DNA from 3 places in the Alteromonas sp. V450 genome. Region 3 is predicted to be linked to each of the others. Evidence: predicted binding sites of a transcription regulator. Region 3 holds the regulator's gene; each other region holds the start of a gene.

Region 1 (4,503 bases), 4.1 Mb from region 3:
AAACCAAATATAAGGCGATTGGTTGCTCGCCACATAGAGGCGACGGCGAAACTGGTGTCGGTCTCAACATAAACCGTACCATACAAACCCCATCCCTCACTTACCTGTGCAACCCCTTGTTCTACTGAAGGTGAAAAGTTATCTGCAAACCATTTTGGCGTATTTTCATCAAGCTGAACTTCATGCGAGTGCTCTGATATCGTTTCACCGTTGGCATCTTTTAAAACAATGGAAGCATAATGGCCTATATCAAACTGAGACATAATAAAAAGATCAAGCGAAACGGGGTCTTTTTCAAGGCCACTCAACGTCAGTGCAAGCATGCTCGCATTGTCGAGATTTTTTGAATAAAGCTGCTCTTCTACATATTGCTTTGTGGTAATACCGTGTATGGTCACGCTGCCTGCAATGGCAACAAGAACGACGACTACAATGGCTAGCCATAATTCTCTTGTTATAGACATAAACCTCTAAGACCTTCTGCTAATCCCCTCTTGCTTCATGCGCTCTATTACATCACGCCACCTTGATAACCTACTGGTTGAGCTAGACACTTGTGCCGTTTTACCGGGTTGCCAAATACCTGAGTCATTAAAACTAAACACCGGGATCAAGTCTGTTCTTTGTGAACCGGGCAACACGTTTGACACTAGGCTGTCTAACACAAGAGGATCCGATGAAGGGGAGTCATAGTATCCTAAAACCATGTGTGCTTGTGTGACACGACTCCTTCCAATTTTCGCCTTCACGTAGATTAGTCGAAGTTTAGCGCTATCAATACCTAAGTGTAGCAGAGAGACGTATTTTGCAATGGCATAATCTTCACAATCTCCGCGTGAATTGCCAATTAATTCTGACGGCGTTGCCCAGTAATCTTTCTCTTTGAATACAACATCGTCTGTCGCATATTGGATATGTTCTGCGAAAAATGCATTAACCCCCAAAAGTTGGTCTTTAACACTTTTGTTTTTTAGTTCGAGCAGTGTCGTCTCCAAGGCCGCTACGTGGGAAGCTCTTTGTGCACCGTAATGTTTTTCCACCTCTTGTTCGAGCAGCGGGAATTCAATGGAAAGGTGTTCTTTAATTTGTTGTCCTGCAAATAAAAGTGCAGCAAGGGCAAAGCACTGTGAAACAAACAGTGAGAACGTCATGATTTGATTATTATTTTTAAACAAAATTGACTTTCAGGCTACAACGATTAACACAATTGAAGAGTATTAGATGTAATACATACATATAAAAAGAACATGGCATGATAACGGATCCAACCTAGCTTGTCTTAGGAAGACCATGTGATAGCGACACTAGATGAATCGCAGTGCTACTTCTTCACTACGAAATCATTTTCTTGAATGTTGGCAATGACGGCAGTATTCGTATTAATAACAGTCGATGACTTGCCATATGCTTCAGCTACAACAAAAGTACCTGGGTAAAGTGTGTATTGTAAATACGAAATACCTTTGCTATCGACGATCTCTTTTGCTTGGTAAAGATATAGCTCATCTTTTTCTGATATGCCATTGTCTTTACCTAAAGAAATTGAAATAGTGTTTTGTGCAACTTGAAGCACTCTGCCAGTGACCGGTTGACAGTCGATAATTTCTTTTATGTCTTCAATGGCTGAAAGCATGACACCGTCAGCGGCTTGCCCAAATGATGAACGCCAAAAGTGCGATGAAAATTCGTCAACATTGTCAAATTTGCTATAAGGCCACTCCGCCATAGCATCATAGTGTTTAGATAGTAATAATCCCCCATTGATCCCATCGTAAACATCAATACTTAATCCAAAGGCGCGATAAGCTTCATCGTTTTTCCATGGGGTAAAAAGTGACTTTTCTTTTCTTTCAATGCTCAGGTCGTTTATCGCACCTAAAAGAACAAACTGTGTGTTACTGCGCTCAGAGAGGCTTCGAATATTTTGCGCCTTCGCAATATCGTTAAAGTGCGCGGTGTGCGGGGTAACGTAGGTTATTCGTAAATTATCCGAGGCTCCGTTTAACAGTTTTGAGAAACGTTCTGTTACCGCTTCATCTAATCGTGGGATATTGCCTTCAGTGAGCTGTCGTCTGTTTCGAATAATAAATCGAGTCGTGGAAAAGTGTTTTTCATCACCTTGCGCAGCGCAGACTTGTCCTTTGGGAAAGATGTCCGCACGAACAGTCACGGTGATTATCTCTCCATTATACACTTCATCAACGAGTTCTAATTGTTTAACCTCTCCGGTCGCTCTTATTGTTATTTCCTCGTTTTTAAGCAAACCATTGGTAAGCTGTTGAACGCTGTTAACGGAAGCTCCAGCAAAAAGCATTGCTTGTTTCAGCGCTTCTTGCGTTGCCTTTCGTTTAGCTGAGCCCTTATCTCCATCTTTCACTACTGCCTGCCCTTTAGCTTCATACCAATCAGCATTGGCCTGTTCAACTAAAATGAACGGAAGACAAATTAAGAGCGTTATCAACGTGGATAGTTTGGATAGAACCAATTGGCAAAATGTGTTCACAATAAACCTCAAACTGAAATGCTAAAGTTCAAAAATAGTAATCCGTCAAAAAAACGTTAAATTGTTAACTAGACACAGGTCTCATAGTGCCGAGTAGGCTATCAGGCTAAAGTTATGCTAAAACGATGCCAATCTTAAGCCTCCAATTTTAAGCCTACAGCGCAGTAACTATACTTGGCACTATGTTGCGTTACTATAAATGCGTGTAATTCACGCTTGTGAAATAATAGAAAGGTGGCATGCTTTTCGCTTCGATGCAGATATAAGAAAAGCAGTGTCAAGAATCATACATCATCGCGAGATGACTAGGCTTGCACTATCGACAAATAGCAACCTCTTTTGCGGAGAACGATACGATGTCGTGGATTACAATTTTAAAGCCAAAATCGATTTTTGCAGCTTGTCTACTAGGAGGCGGGCTCGTCTTGCCAGGATGTGGGATTGTTGATAAACACGTAGAGTGGGAAACTGTTGAACCAGAAACCTATCCTGTATTAAAAGCCATTGGCTATGCGCCCATCAATGCGCAAACGGGTGATACTGAAAGTATGAAGCTTATTATGGCGATGAAAGCATCCAAGTTAGATGCGTATCGTGAATTAACCGAACAGGTCTATGGTCAGCAGATAGCAGGGAGCCAGTCGGTATCGAACCTTGTAATGAATAGTGAGACTATGAAATCATCAGTGGAAGGTGTTATCAGGGGAGCAAAAGTCGTTAAAACCTATCCCGTTGGTGATGACACTTACGTTACCGAGCTTACGCTTGACATGAAGAAGGTTCATGACATCTATCTGACAACGGTTAAGCCTAGAAAAGTGAAGTCAGTTAAATACTATTAGTAAAAAGGGCGAGAGGAATAGTGTGTGCGGCGTGCGCAAAAATATGACGTTAAGCGCTAACGCCAGAGCCAAGCTTACCGCCTTTTGGTTTACCCTTTTTATCGTAGGTCAGCGATTCTTTTGCACGTACTTCCATCATTAAATTGCGAAGATGCGAAAGACGCAGTTGCCCCTGTTCTACCGCTTTTTGATTCACCTGTGTTCTGTATTTACAATCATCCAAAAGCTGTTTCGCTTTGTTGACAAGGTTCTCTTCTTCGGGTGGGAGAACACCACTGCCTACCATTTTATTTTCGATTGCCGTGTCCAACGCCTGAATAGACTCGAGTAGTGATTTTTTTTCATCTAACAATTGCATAAGCGCTTCAGCATTACGAGAACTAATAAGCTGTAACTCTTTTTCTAACACAGTGTTCAAAGCGCTAAGCAGTTCAACCTGCTTGTTGAGTTGAACGGCCAGACTGTCAGATTCATATTCAGACACGATGTAACCTTACATGGTTGCTATGATTTACTACCAAAAACCTCAGCTTCAAGCTTGGCAATTTTGTTTGCAAGCACTTCTGGGTTGACCTTATATTCACCACTTTGAATGGCTTTTTTAATACGGTCAACTTTTTCCTGATTAACAGGCGCTTCAGACCCTTTTTTCTGAACCTGGTTAAGCTGCTGTGCAGATTGCGTTAATGAAACAGAGTCCTGACGCGCAGGCGTCGCGACTTGGGACGCTTGTAAAGTTGCAGACTGTTGTTGGGATTGTTGTGACTGGTTTTGTTGCGCCACTTTCCCCGTGTCTATAGGGTTTTTAGGTAACCCATTGTTTACATTATTAATTGCCATGTTTATTCCTCACTACCTTTTTGCCTCTATTTAGTTATCGGCCTTTTCACTAATTTCTTTAGTAAGATTAGTATAAAAGAGGTAGATTTTTTAGACCGCCTTTACAAGTGTATCACGACTTCTTCGGGACTGGCGACTCTTGCGATAATTGCTTTCTGACTGCTGGCGTTTAACACCTTTACATTGTCGCCAATTACACCGTCTTGCTGTGCGATCCCAGCCGTTTTTACCTCCATTCCAGAGACTTCCGCTGTAATGGTTATTCTATCGCCTTTACATACAAAACATAGCATGTTTGCTTGAATTGCTTGCCCGTTG
Region 2 (4,503 bases), 2.3 Mb from region 3:
GGCTCGCAATACACGCAGTTGATAGCACGTCGTGTTCGCGAAATTGGCGTTTACTGTGAGCTTTGGGCTTGGGATGTGACCGAAGAGCAAATTCGCGAATTTAATCCACAAGGGATTATTCTGTCGGGCGGCCCAGAGTCAGTAACCGAAGAAGGCTCGCCACGCGCGCCCGAGTACGTATTTGAAGCTGGCGTGCCAGTACTAGGCGTGTGCTATGGCATGCAAACCATGGCACAACAGCTAGGTGGCGGTGTACTGGGTTCTGACAAGCGTGAGTTTGGTTATGCGCAAGTAGAAGTGATTAAGCCAAGCCCGCTGCTAGATAAAATTGAAGATGCCATAGGTGATAACGGCGCGGCGCTGCTTGACGTATGGATGAGCCACGGCGATAAAGTGGCTGCTATTCCTGAAGGTTTTGAAACCATCGCGCAAACTGCTTCATGCCCACACGCTGCAATGTATAACGCAGAAAAGCAATTTTACGGCGTGCAGTTCCACCCTGAAGTGACGCATACTCGCCAAGGCATGCGTTTATTAACTCACTTTGTGATGGACATCTGTAAGTGTGAAAAGCTGTGGACAGCTGGCGCTATTATTGACGATGCCATTGAGCGCATAAAAGAGAAAGTGGGTGATGAAGAAGTCATCCTTGGCCTTTCAGGCGGCGTAGATTCTTCAGTAACAGCAATGCTGCTTCACCGCGCAATCGGCGACAAACTTACCTGTGTGTTTGTGGACAATGGCCTGCTTCGTTTAAATGAAGCTGATCAGGTTATGGAAATGTTTGGTGACCACTTTGGCCTAAACATTATCCGTGTAGACGCTGAAGAGCGTTTCCTTGATCGCTTAAAAGGCATTGAAGATCCTGAGCTTAAACGTAAAGCTATTGGTAATGAGTTCGTTCGTGTATTTGACGAAGAAGCGGGTAAGCGTGAAAACGCGAAGTGGTTAGCGCAAGGTACTATTTACCCAGACGTTATTGAGTCAGCGGGTTCTGCAACGGGTAAAGCGCACGTAATCAAATCGCACCATAACGTGGGTGGTCTTCCAGAAGATATGGAGCTAGGTCTTGTTGAACCACTGCGTGAACTCTTTAAAGACGAAGTACGCAAAATCGGCCTTGAGCTAGGTTTACCGTACGACATGCTTTACCGTCACCCATTCCCTGGTCCTGGTCTAGGTGTTCGTGTACTTGGTGAAATTAAGAAAGAATATTGCGACTTACTGCGTCGTGCTGACGCTATCTTCATTGAAGAGTTATATGCAGCTGACCTATACCAAAAAGTAAGCCAAGCGTTTACCGTATTCCTTCCAGTGCGCTCAGTAGGCGTAATGGGTGATGCGCGTAAATACGACTGGGTTGTAAGTCTTCGTGCAGTTGAAACCATCGACTTTATGACGGCTCACTGGGCACATTTGCCTTACGACTTCCTAGGTAAAGTGTCGAATCGCATTATCAACGAAATCGACGGCATTAGCCGCGTGGTTTACGATATTTCTGGAAAGCCGCCTGCTACGATAGAGTGGGAATAGTGGGATAATTTGAAGTATTTAAAAAAGCTGGCTATTTTGGTCAGCTTTCTTCCAAATACTTACAAGAGCTTAGTTGATAAGGCTTCTCGCAGTGCTTCAACGTTAAGAATAATTTTTGCTGTTGGGAACATTGAGTACATCTCCGTCCTAAGCCTAGGCCAAGTAGTTTTACAAATCTAAGTCTATGTTTACATTCTTAATGTCTTCAGGTCTTGGGCGGTGGCATTGTTGATGAATAATCTGATATTTTACTAATCTTTTTAAAATAGTTGACTAGGCGAGTTTGGAAGAGAAATCTTTGTTTAAGGCGTAGATCGATTGTTTAATACTCTAATACGCCAATTACAGTCCCCTATAGTACCAAAGAGCTAGCTTTGGTGTTGTAATAGTACATTAGAAGATGACTCGGTGAGCCGTCTTCTAATATCTTAACCAAATAGCTACTAGCCAAGGTTTCGCTTGCGGCGTGCTGCCATACCCATCAAGCCCATTGCAAGAAGCGCTAGTACTGTGGGCTCTGGAACGTCAGTGACAACATCAATGTCTTTAGCTTGTCCAAAGCGAATGTTGTCGATAGCAAAGCCAGCAGGTTCTGCCCCTACTAAGTCAAGAAAAACACCAGCAATGGTTGCCGTGCCATCAGAGACTGCCAGCCCCAAAAATTCAATACCTGTTACGGTATTCGATACAGAACCTATTAAATTTCCAGAACGGTCGAAGGCTGTTATCGCAGTCGAGCCAACTGAATCGAAAAATCCACCTTCAAAACCAACACCGACCTGATCAGTACTGAATAGTACAGCAATTCCACCATTAAAAGATGGGGTTCCACTCAAGACTGGAGATGTAGGATTTGCTCCATCATTGACAATTCGAGTATCAGGAGATGAAGTATCCAAAGATAAAGGCCCTGATGGTGAACCTACGATACAAGCTGATGCAACAGCACCTGGACAGTCAACACCAGGGGTTGTGCTCAAACCTTGTCCAGTAAACCAGCCATCAAACGACACATTAGGAGCAGTGACTGCACCACCGTAATCGCTGGGAGTGTAAAACGGATTTATTGTGCCTAAAGTGAACTCAGAAAACGTGATCAATCCAGAACCAGAATTGAAATCTGTTTCAGATAACTTAATGATAGAAGCGTTACAATAACAAGCAGCAACACTAATTAAGAAGCCTATTAGTAGTTTTTTCATTTAATTTTTCGGTCCCTGTAAAAAGTTGTGGAGATGAAGTATAACCAGCAATGCTGATTAAGCTGAATCACGGTTGTTTAACAAGTTTAGTGCCAACTTATAAATTATTGTTTGTAAATGAGAAAATAGGTATGTTGATGTGGTGTGTAAATTATTTTGACGTAAAGGTGTGAACAAATTTAAGAACGTTTTTTAAAAACGGCTCTTATTCAACTCTCAAAAACTATTGTGTCATATCTAAAAAGATCAACGTTAAGATACTTCGTCATATATGGCTTATCGCTACTGATTCCTTTTGCTTTTTGATTAAAGAACAATGTGTTATGCCAAGAACTAGAACAGAATTACAATTTTACCGAAGTCGTGATATTAATTCTGAAAAAAATTCTCCAATAGGAAAAAGCGCTGTAGATACAGTTTCAGTGTGTCTTTAATTACCTATGCTAAATCGATCTAATTTACTACAATGTCAATTAAGCTCTACACAATCGGAAAAATTAGAAATTCGTATAGCTTTTAAGCATATTCGTCTCTAAGATGCTTGTTGCGTAGAAAAATTCATACGTATTATACACTGTATACAGTTATAAAAATTCATACCAAATTTGTAACCATACCGTCATAAAAATATCATTTAATGGCGACGTCCTTCTTTAAATTTATACTAAAGGTTAAGCCGTGTTCAATTACACAAGCATCAGCCGTTTGGTGATGACGCCTGTTCTCGCCAGCTTTTTAATTCTTGTACTATTAAACGGTGCCTCAATTCTAAAGTCTTTCTCGTTACTTAATTCGTTCGATGAGTTAGAGCACACCCTTGTTCAGTCTGAACGGGATGTTAATACCACGCTAAGTACATTCAAAACCCAGGTTCAAGAGTGGAAAAATGTACTGCTGCGTGGTCACAAAGAAGAAGACAGAGAAAAATACTGGGAGCGATTTCAACAGCGGGAAGCCGACATCACCCGCCAGTTTGACCTGATGCTATCAAGTAATGTGGTGAGTGAAAGCGTGAAGGCTGATATTAGGAAATTTCAAAAAGCGCATGCTGTTATGGCAGAAAGATACCGCGAAGGGTACAACGCATTTGTAAACTCTGGATTTGACCCAAAAATCGGCGATAGCTTTGTGCGCGGTATTGATAGAGAGCCTGCCAAGCTTCTTACAGGTATAGCAGAGGAAATTGCCGCAGATTCAGCAAGTGCAATAGCTGATCTTAAAAGCAATACGCGGACTATGCTCTGGATAATTATTCTGGCAGCCATTGCATTGTCTGTACTTTCAGTCGTGTATGTTATTGCTCGTTTGCGCTCGCAGGTCATTAAGCCAACTAAACAGGTTGCAGCGTGTATATCCAACTTAGCTAACAGCCATTACGACTATGACTTAACTTATTCCAGTGAACATGAGTTGGGTATGCTGGCAGATTCTGCCCGTGCGCTGCAACTAAAATTGAAAGATTCGGTTGCGCAGCTTCAACAGGCAGAACGAGAAATGGAAAAAGCATTTGGCACCCTCGGCAACGTCAGCCAATCCATTATGGAGGGCGCTGATGGACAGCGTGATGCGTCACGCTCACTTGATAGCAGCACAGATAAACTAAAGGAGATTGTCCAGAATTTAGTGGCTATCACTGATCAGGTTGCCGTAGCCACAAATAATTCTGAAAAAAACGTGGCGAGTTGTTATGCCACGTTTGAAAGCGCCAACGCAGGTTTTAAACAGCTAGCTAAAACGGTAACAGAATCAAGTAATATCGTATCAGAAC
Region 3 (4,503 bases):
TTTGAATAGTCATTACTGGTTAAGTTCTCGATGGCGAATTTGGACGTCGGGGTGAAGTTCGCCAAATGTTTTAGATAAGCTTTGAGCGATGTAGACAGAACGGTGTTGGCCGCCTGTGCAGCCAATTGCTACCGTTACATAACTGCGATTGTTGCGCTCTAAGTGCGGTAGCCAAGTAGTGATAAGGTTTTGTATCTGCCAAACAAACTTGGTCACAACAGGCTGAGAGCCAAGAAAAACTTCGACGGGCGCATCCAAGCCCGTTAAATGTTTTAAATCGGGTTCCCAGTGTGGGTTAGGTAAGAAGCGCGCATCAAACACATAGTCTGCGTCTTTCGGGATCCCGTGTTTAAAACCGAACGATTCAAACACCAATACGAGCCTAGAACTTTTCTTTCCTAATATTCGTTCACGTATAAGCTCTGCCAATTGATGGATGGTTAGTTTGTCGGTATCGAGGTATAGGTCGGCTCGTTCAACAATAGGCGCCAGTAACGCTGATTCTGCTTTTATCGCCTCAGATAAGGACTTATTGAGTTTCGCCAGGGGGTGTAAACGCCGTGTCTCGCTAAAACGCTTTACAAGCACATCGTCGCTTGCATCTATATATACTATCGTCATTGACCAAGAAGACGGTAAATAATCCAATATCTCAACAAGATCGTTTGGGTTTTTAGGTAGATTGCGCACATCAATACTGACAGCGACTTGGTCGTATTCATCAACAACAGTGTGCGTTAGCGTAGGTAGAAGATTAACCGGAATATTGTCTACGCAGTAGTAACCTAAATCCTCTAACGCACGCAAAGCGACAGATTTGCCAGAGCCTGAGCGGCCACTGATAATTATCAGCTTCAACTGAATTCTCCCTTTAAACGCTACCTTTCCCGAGTTAGCGATTAGAATAGTGGCAAACTGTCTTTGCCCTTCACATTAATTTAAGGCTTTAACAATATCGTCGCTGGTCGTGGCGCGGCGTATGGCTTTAATCGTTTCTTTATCGCTGAGTTTACCTGCCACCGTTGCTAGAGTTTGTAAGTGGCCCTCAGTTTGATCTTCTGGAACTAACAAAGCGAAGAAAATATCAACAGGCTTTTCATCTAGGGCGTCAAAATCAATTGCTGGTGTACTTGTTACTACAATAGCAATCACTCTATCTAGACCGGCAAGACGACCATGTGGAAGGGCTATCCCGTTGCCAATTCCGGTGCTGCCCATACGCTCTCGTGCCAATAAGCTGGTGAGCACGGTAGCTTGTTCAATGTTTTGGTTATTTTTTGCTGCAATTTCAGCGATTATTTCTAAAATTCGCTTTTTACTATTACATTGAACCGCACACTCGGTGCGGTCCAAACTTACGATGGCTTGTATGTCCATACTTGATTAACTACTAGTGTTTTTTAAGTTTTTCCTTATGCTTGATTACCTGCCGGTCGAGTTTATCAACCATGCTGTCAATCGCCGCATACATGTCGGTATTTTCTGAGGATGCAAATACTTCAGCGCCACTTAAATGAACGGTCGCTTCCGCTTTTTGGTTTAATTTTTCAACGTTCAGGATGACATGCACATTAGAAATGTGATCAAAGTGACGTTCAAGTTTGCTGAACTTCGTATCGACATAATTACGCAAAGAGTCGGTGATTTCGACATGATGACCAGTTAGGTTTATTTGCATATTTCGTCTTCCTTATATTATTAAGCCAATTAAATAAGGCTTTTGCGTTGGTTCGACGGCGGGATCGACAAAGACTCCCGATATTTTGCTATTGTTCGCCGGGCAACTTTAATGCCTTGTTCGGCCAACAATGAAGCAATCTTGCTATCACTCAGTGGTTTCGCCGGCTTTTCTGCCGCCACTAGCTTTTTAATTAGTGCACGGATTGCCGTGGAGGAACACTCTCCACCTGATTCTGTTGCTACGTGGCTTGAGAAAAAATACTTTAACTCGAAGATACCGCGTGGCGTATGCATATACTTTTGTGTTGTCACACGTGAAATCGTTGATTCGTGCATGTCTACCATTTCTGCGACATCGTTAAGCACCATTGGTTTCATCATTTCCGGACCGTGCTCAAAAAAGCCCATTTGTTGCTGCACAATGCAGTTCGCAACCTTCATCAATGTTTCATTACGTGACTCAAGGCTCTTGATGAACCATTTGGCCTCTTGCATGTGTGAGCGGATAAATTGCGAGTCGCTACTGTTTTTGGCACGGCGGCTCATGGCTGCGTATTGCTGGTTTACGCTTAGCTTTGGCAGACTGTCGGGGTTCAGCTCAACCACCCAACGGCCATTTTTCTTTGTTACTGAGACATCAGGGATCACGTACTCTGGTTCTTTAGTAACTAAAGCACTACCTGGTCGAGGATTCAAGGTTTGAAGTAAACGCATTGCTTCACGTAGCTGGTCTTCTTTTAAACGACTCTTACGCATTAGCGTGCGATAGTCTTTGCTGCTCAGTAAGTCAGAGTACTCTTCAATCAGTTGTTTCGCTTCAGCTAGCCAGGGCGTGTCTTCAGAAAACTGACGTAACTGCACCATAAGGCATTCTTGAGGTGAGCGAGAACCTGATCCAATAGGGTCGAACATTTGAATGCGTTTAAGTACACACTCTATTTCGTCCATTTCAATTGGCTCTTCCATGTCATCGTCGTTAACCGCTTCTAAGATCTCGTCAAGCGTAACGGTTAAATAACCTGATTCGTCAATAGAGTCGATAATTGCCGTAGCGATAGCGCGGTCTGTATCTGAAAAATGAGTGAGGCGCATTTGCCAAAGAAGATGTTCTTGAATGTCTTCGGTGGTCTCGCCTTGGAAGATTTGTTCGTCGTCGTTAGACGGGCCTGGCGCCGGCGCAGAAGATGCAGAGTAATATTCATCCCACGTGCTGTCGATTGGCAGCTCATCGGGAAGGTCGTTCTTCTCAAGCGCATCGCCTGCTTCTAGGGTATCACTTGAGGCAGAGGCGGTGGCTTCAGGCGTACTATCGTCGTTGTCGATATTGTTTTTTTCTAGCTGAGGCTCGTCTGGGCTTTCTTCCACTTCTAATAGTGGATTAGAGTCGAGCGCTTCTTGTATCTCTTGCTGGAGATCAAGCGTAGAAAGCTGCAGCAGTTTAATCGCCTGCTGTAGCTGAGGTGTCATTGTGAGTTGTTGGCTAAATTTTAGCTGTAAAGATGGTTTCATCTACGTCTTATTTAAATGCTCTAAATTGAATATACCAGAGCTAAACTGAAAAATGACAATTCGGTTACACTAACTATAGCCTGAATTGTTCGCCTAGGTATACATCCCTTACTTTCTGATTACTTAAAACCTGTTCCGCCGTTCCTTGCGCAATAAGCTCGCCATGACTAACAATGTACGCTTTCTCACAAACATCCAATGTTTCGCGTACGTTATGGTCCGTGATAAGAATACCAATACCCCTATCGCGAAGATGTTGTATTATCTTCTTTATATCATTAACTGATATAGGATCAACACCAGCAAATGGTTCATCAAGCAAAATAAATTGAGGTTTCGCTGCAAGTGCTCTCGCTATCTCAACGCGACGACGCTCCCCGCCCGACAAACTCATCCCTGTACTATTACGTATATGGTTAATATTAAATTCATCAAGTAGTGCGTCGGCTTCTTCTTCTTGCTGTTGTGAATTCAAATCTTTACGGGTTTGAAGAATGGCCATGATATTTTCATGTACAGTAAGCTTTCTAAAAATAGAGGCTTCTTGTGGAAGGTAGCCTATACCGCGGCGTGCACGTTCGTGCATAGGTTGATGGGTAAGTTCATTGTCATCAATCTCTATCTTACCTTTATCCAAATTAACCAGACCAACAATCATATAAAATGTAGTGGTCTTACCAGCTCCGTTAGGGCCAAGTAGCCCGACAATCTGCCCGGTAGAAACGGAAAGGCTCACGTCGCGAACGACCTGTCGAGATTTATAAGCTTTAGCAAGGTTTTTAGCGCTCAAAGTTGCCATTGCTATTCATTGTCCTCGTTGTCTTTCTTAGACGATGTTTTACGAATGGTGTCAGGGGTAAATACTGTAGTTACACGACCTTCACCATCCTTACCAGCGCCACCCGTTGCAAGCAATTGTTCAGTAACCATATCGAACGTAATTTTATCGCCTTGCACCTTACTGGTATCTTGCTGTAGCTCAGCATTACCCGCCAGAGAAATAGTGCGATTAATTACTTCATAGCGAATTTCATTGGCTTTCGCTGATACTGGTGTACCATCTTCTAGTGATTGAGAATAGCTTGCAGGGTTGCCACGGGCGATAAATATTTCACGGCCGCTGCCATCTGTAGCTATTACTTCTACTTCATCAGCTTCTATTAGGAGTGAACCTTGAGTAATGAGCACGTCTTCCTTGTACAAAGCCGTTTTGTTTTTACCATCAATAAACTGGGTATTTGACCCTATTTTTATGGGTTGTGAAAAATCTTCTTCACTGGCTTGTACCGCACCGCTAGCGATGGCAAGTAGAAG

The links. The regulator sigma-54, encoded in region 3, starts transcription at its own class of promoters, with help from an activator protein. The targets are predictions, from matches to a motif close to GTTGGCACGNNNNTNGNNT.
Region 1: BK026_RS00065 (LPP20 family lipoprotein) is a predicted target of sigma-54. The motif match lies at 2,737-2,755, and genes of this name have one in related genera.
Region 2: BK026_RS08065 (PEP-CTERM sorting domain-containing protein) is a predicted target of sigma-54. The motif match lies at 2,814-2,832, and genes of this name have one in related genera.

The regions. Positions count from the first base shown of each region.
Region 1 is NZ_MODU01000004.1:11,155-15,657, forward strand. Features, by position in the region: gene BK026_RS00050 (LapD/MoxY N-terminal periplasmic domain-containing protein) at 1-464, opposite strand, end outside; gene BK026_RS00055 (transglutaminase-like cysteine peptidase) at 471-1,151, opposite strand; gene BK026_RS00060 (flagellar assembly protein T N-terminal domain-containing protein) at 1,322-2,503, opposite strand; gene BK026_RS00065 (LPP20 family lipoprotein) at 2,860-3,345, shown strand; gene flgN (flagellar export chaperone FlgN) at 3,395-3,829, opposite strand; gene flgM (flagellar biosynthesis anti-sigma factor FlgM) at 3,850-4,185, opposite strand; gene flgA (flagellar basal body P-ring formation chaperone FlgA) at 4,287-4,503, opposite strand, start outside.
Region 2 is NZ_MODU01000004.1:1,835,894-1,840,396, reverse strand. Features, by position in the region: gene guaA (glutamine-hydrolyzing GMP synthase) at 1-1,533, shown strand, start outside; gene BK026_RS08065 (PEP-CTERM sorting domain-containing protein) at 1,977-2,735, opposite strand; gene BK026_RS08060 (methyl-accepting chemotaxis protein) at 3,414-4,503, shown strand, end outside.
Region 3 is NZ_MODU01000004.1:4,131,987-4,136,489, forward strand. Features, by position in the region: gene BK026_RS18255 (HPr family phosphocarrier protein) at 1-13, opposite strand, end outside; gene rapZ (RNase adapter RapZ) at 13-858, opposite strand; gene ptsN (PTS IIA-like nitrogen regulatory protein PtsN) at 934-1,377, opposite strand; gene hpf (ribosome hibernation promoting factor) at 1,391-1,678, opposite strand; gene BK026_RS18275 (RNA polymerase factor sigma-54) at 1,708-3,189, opposite strand; gene lptB (LPS export ABC transporter ATP-binding protein) at 3,263-3,988, opposite strand; gene lptA (lipopolysaccharide transport periplasmic protein LptA) at 3,991-4,503, opposite strand, start outside.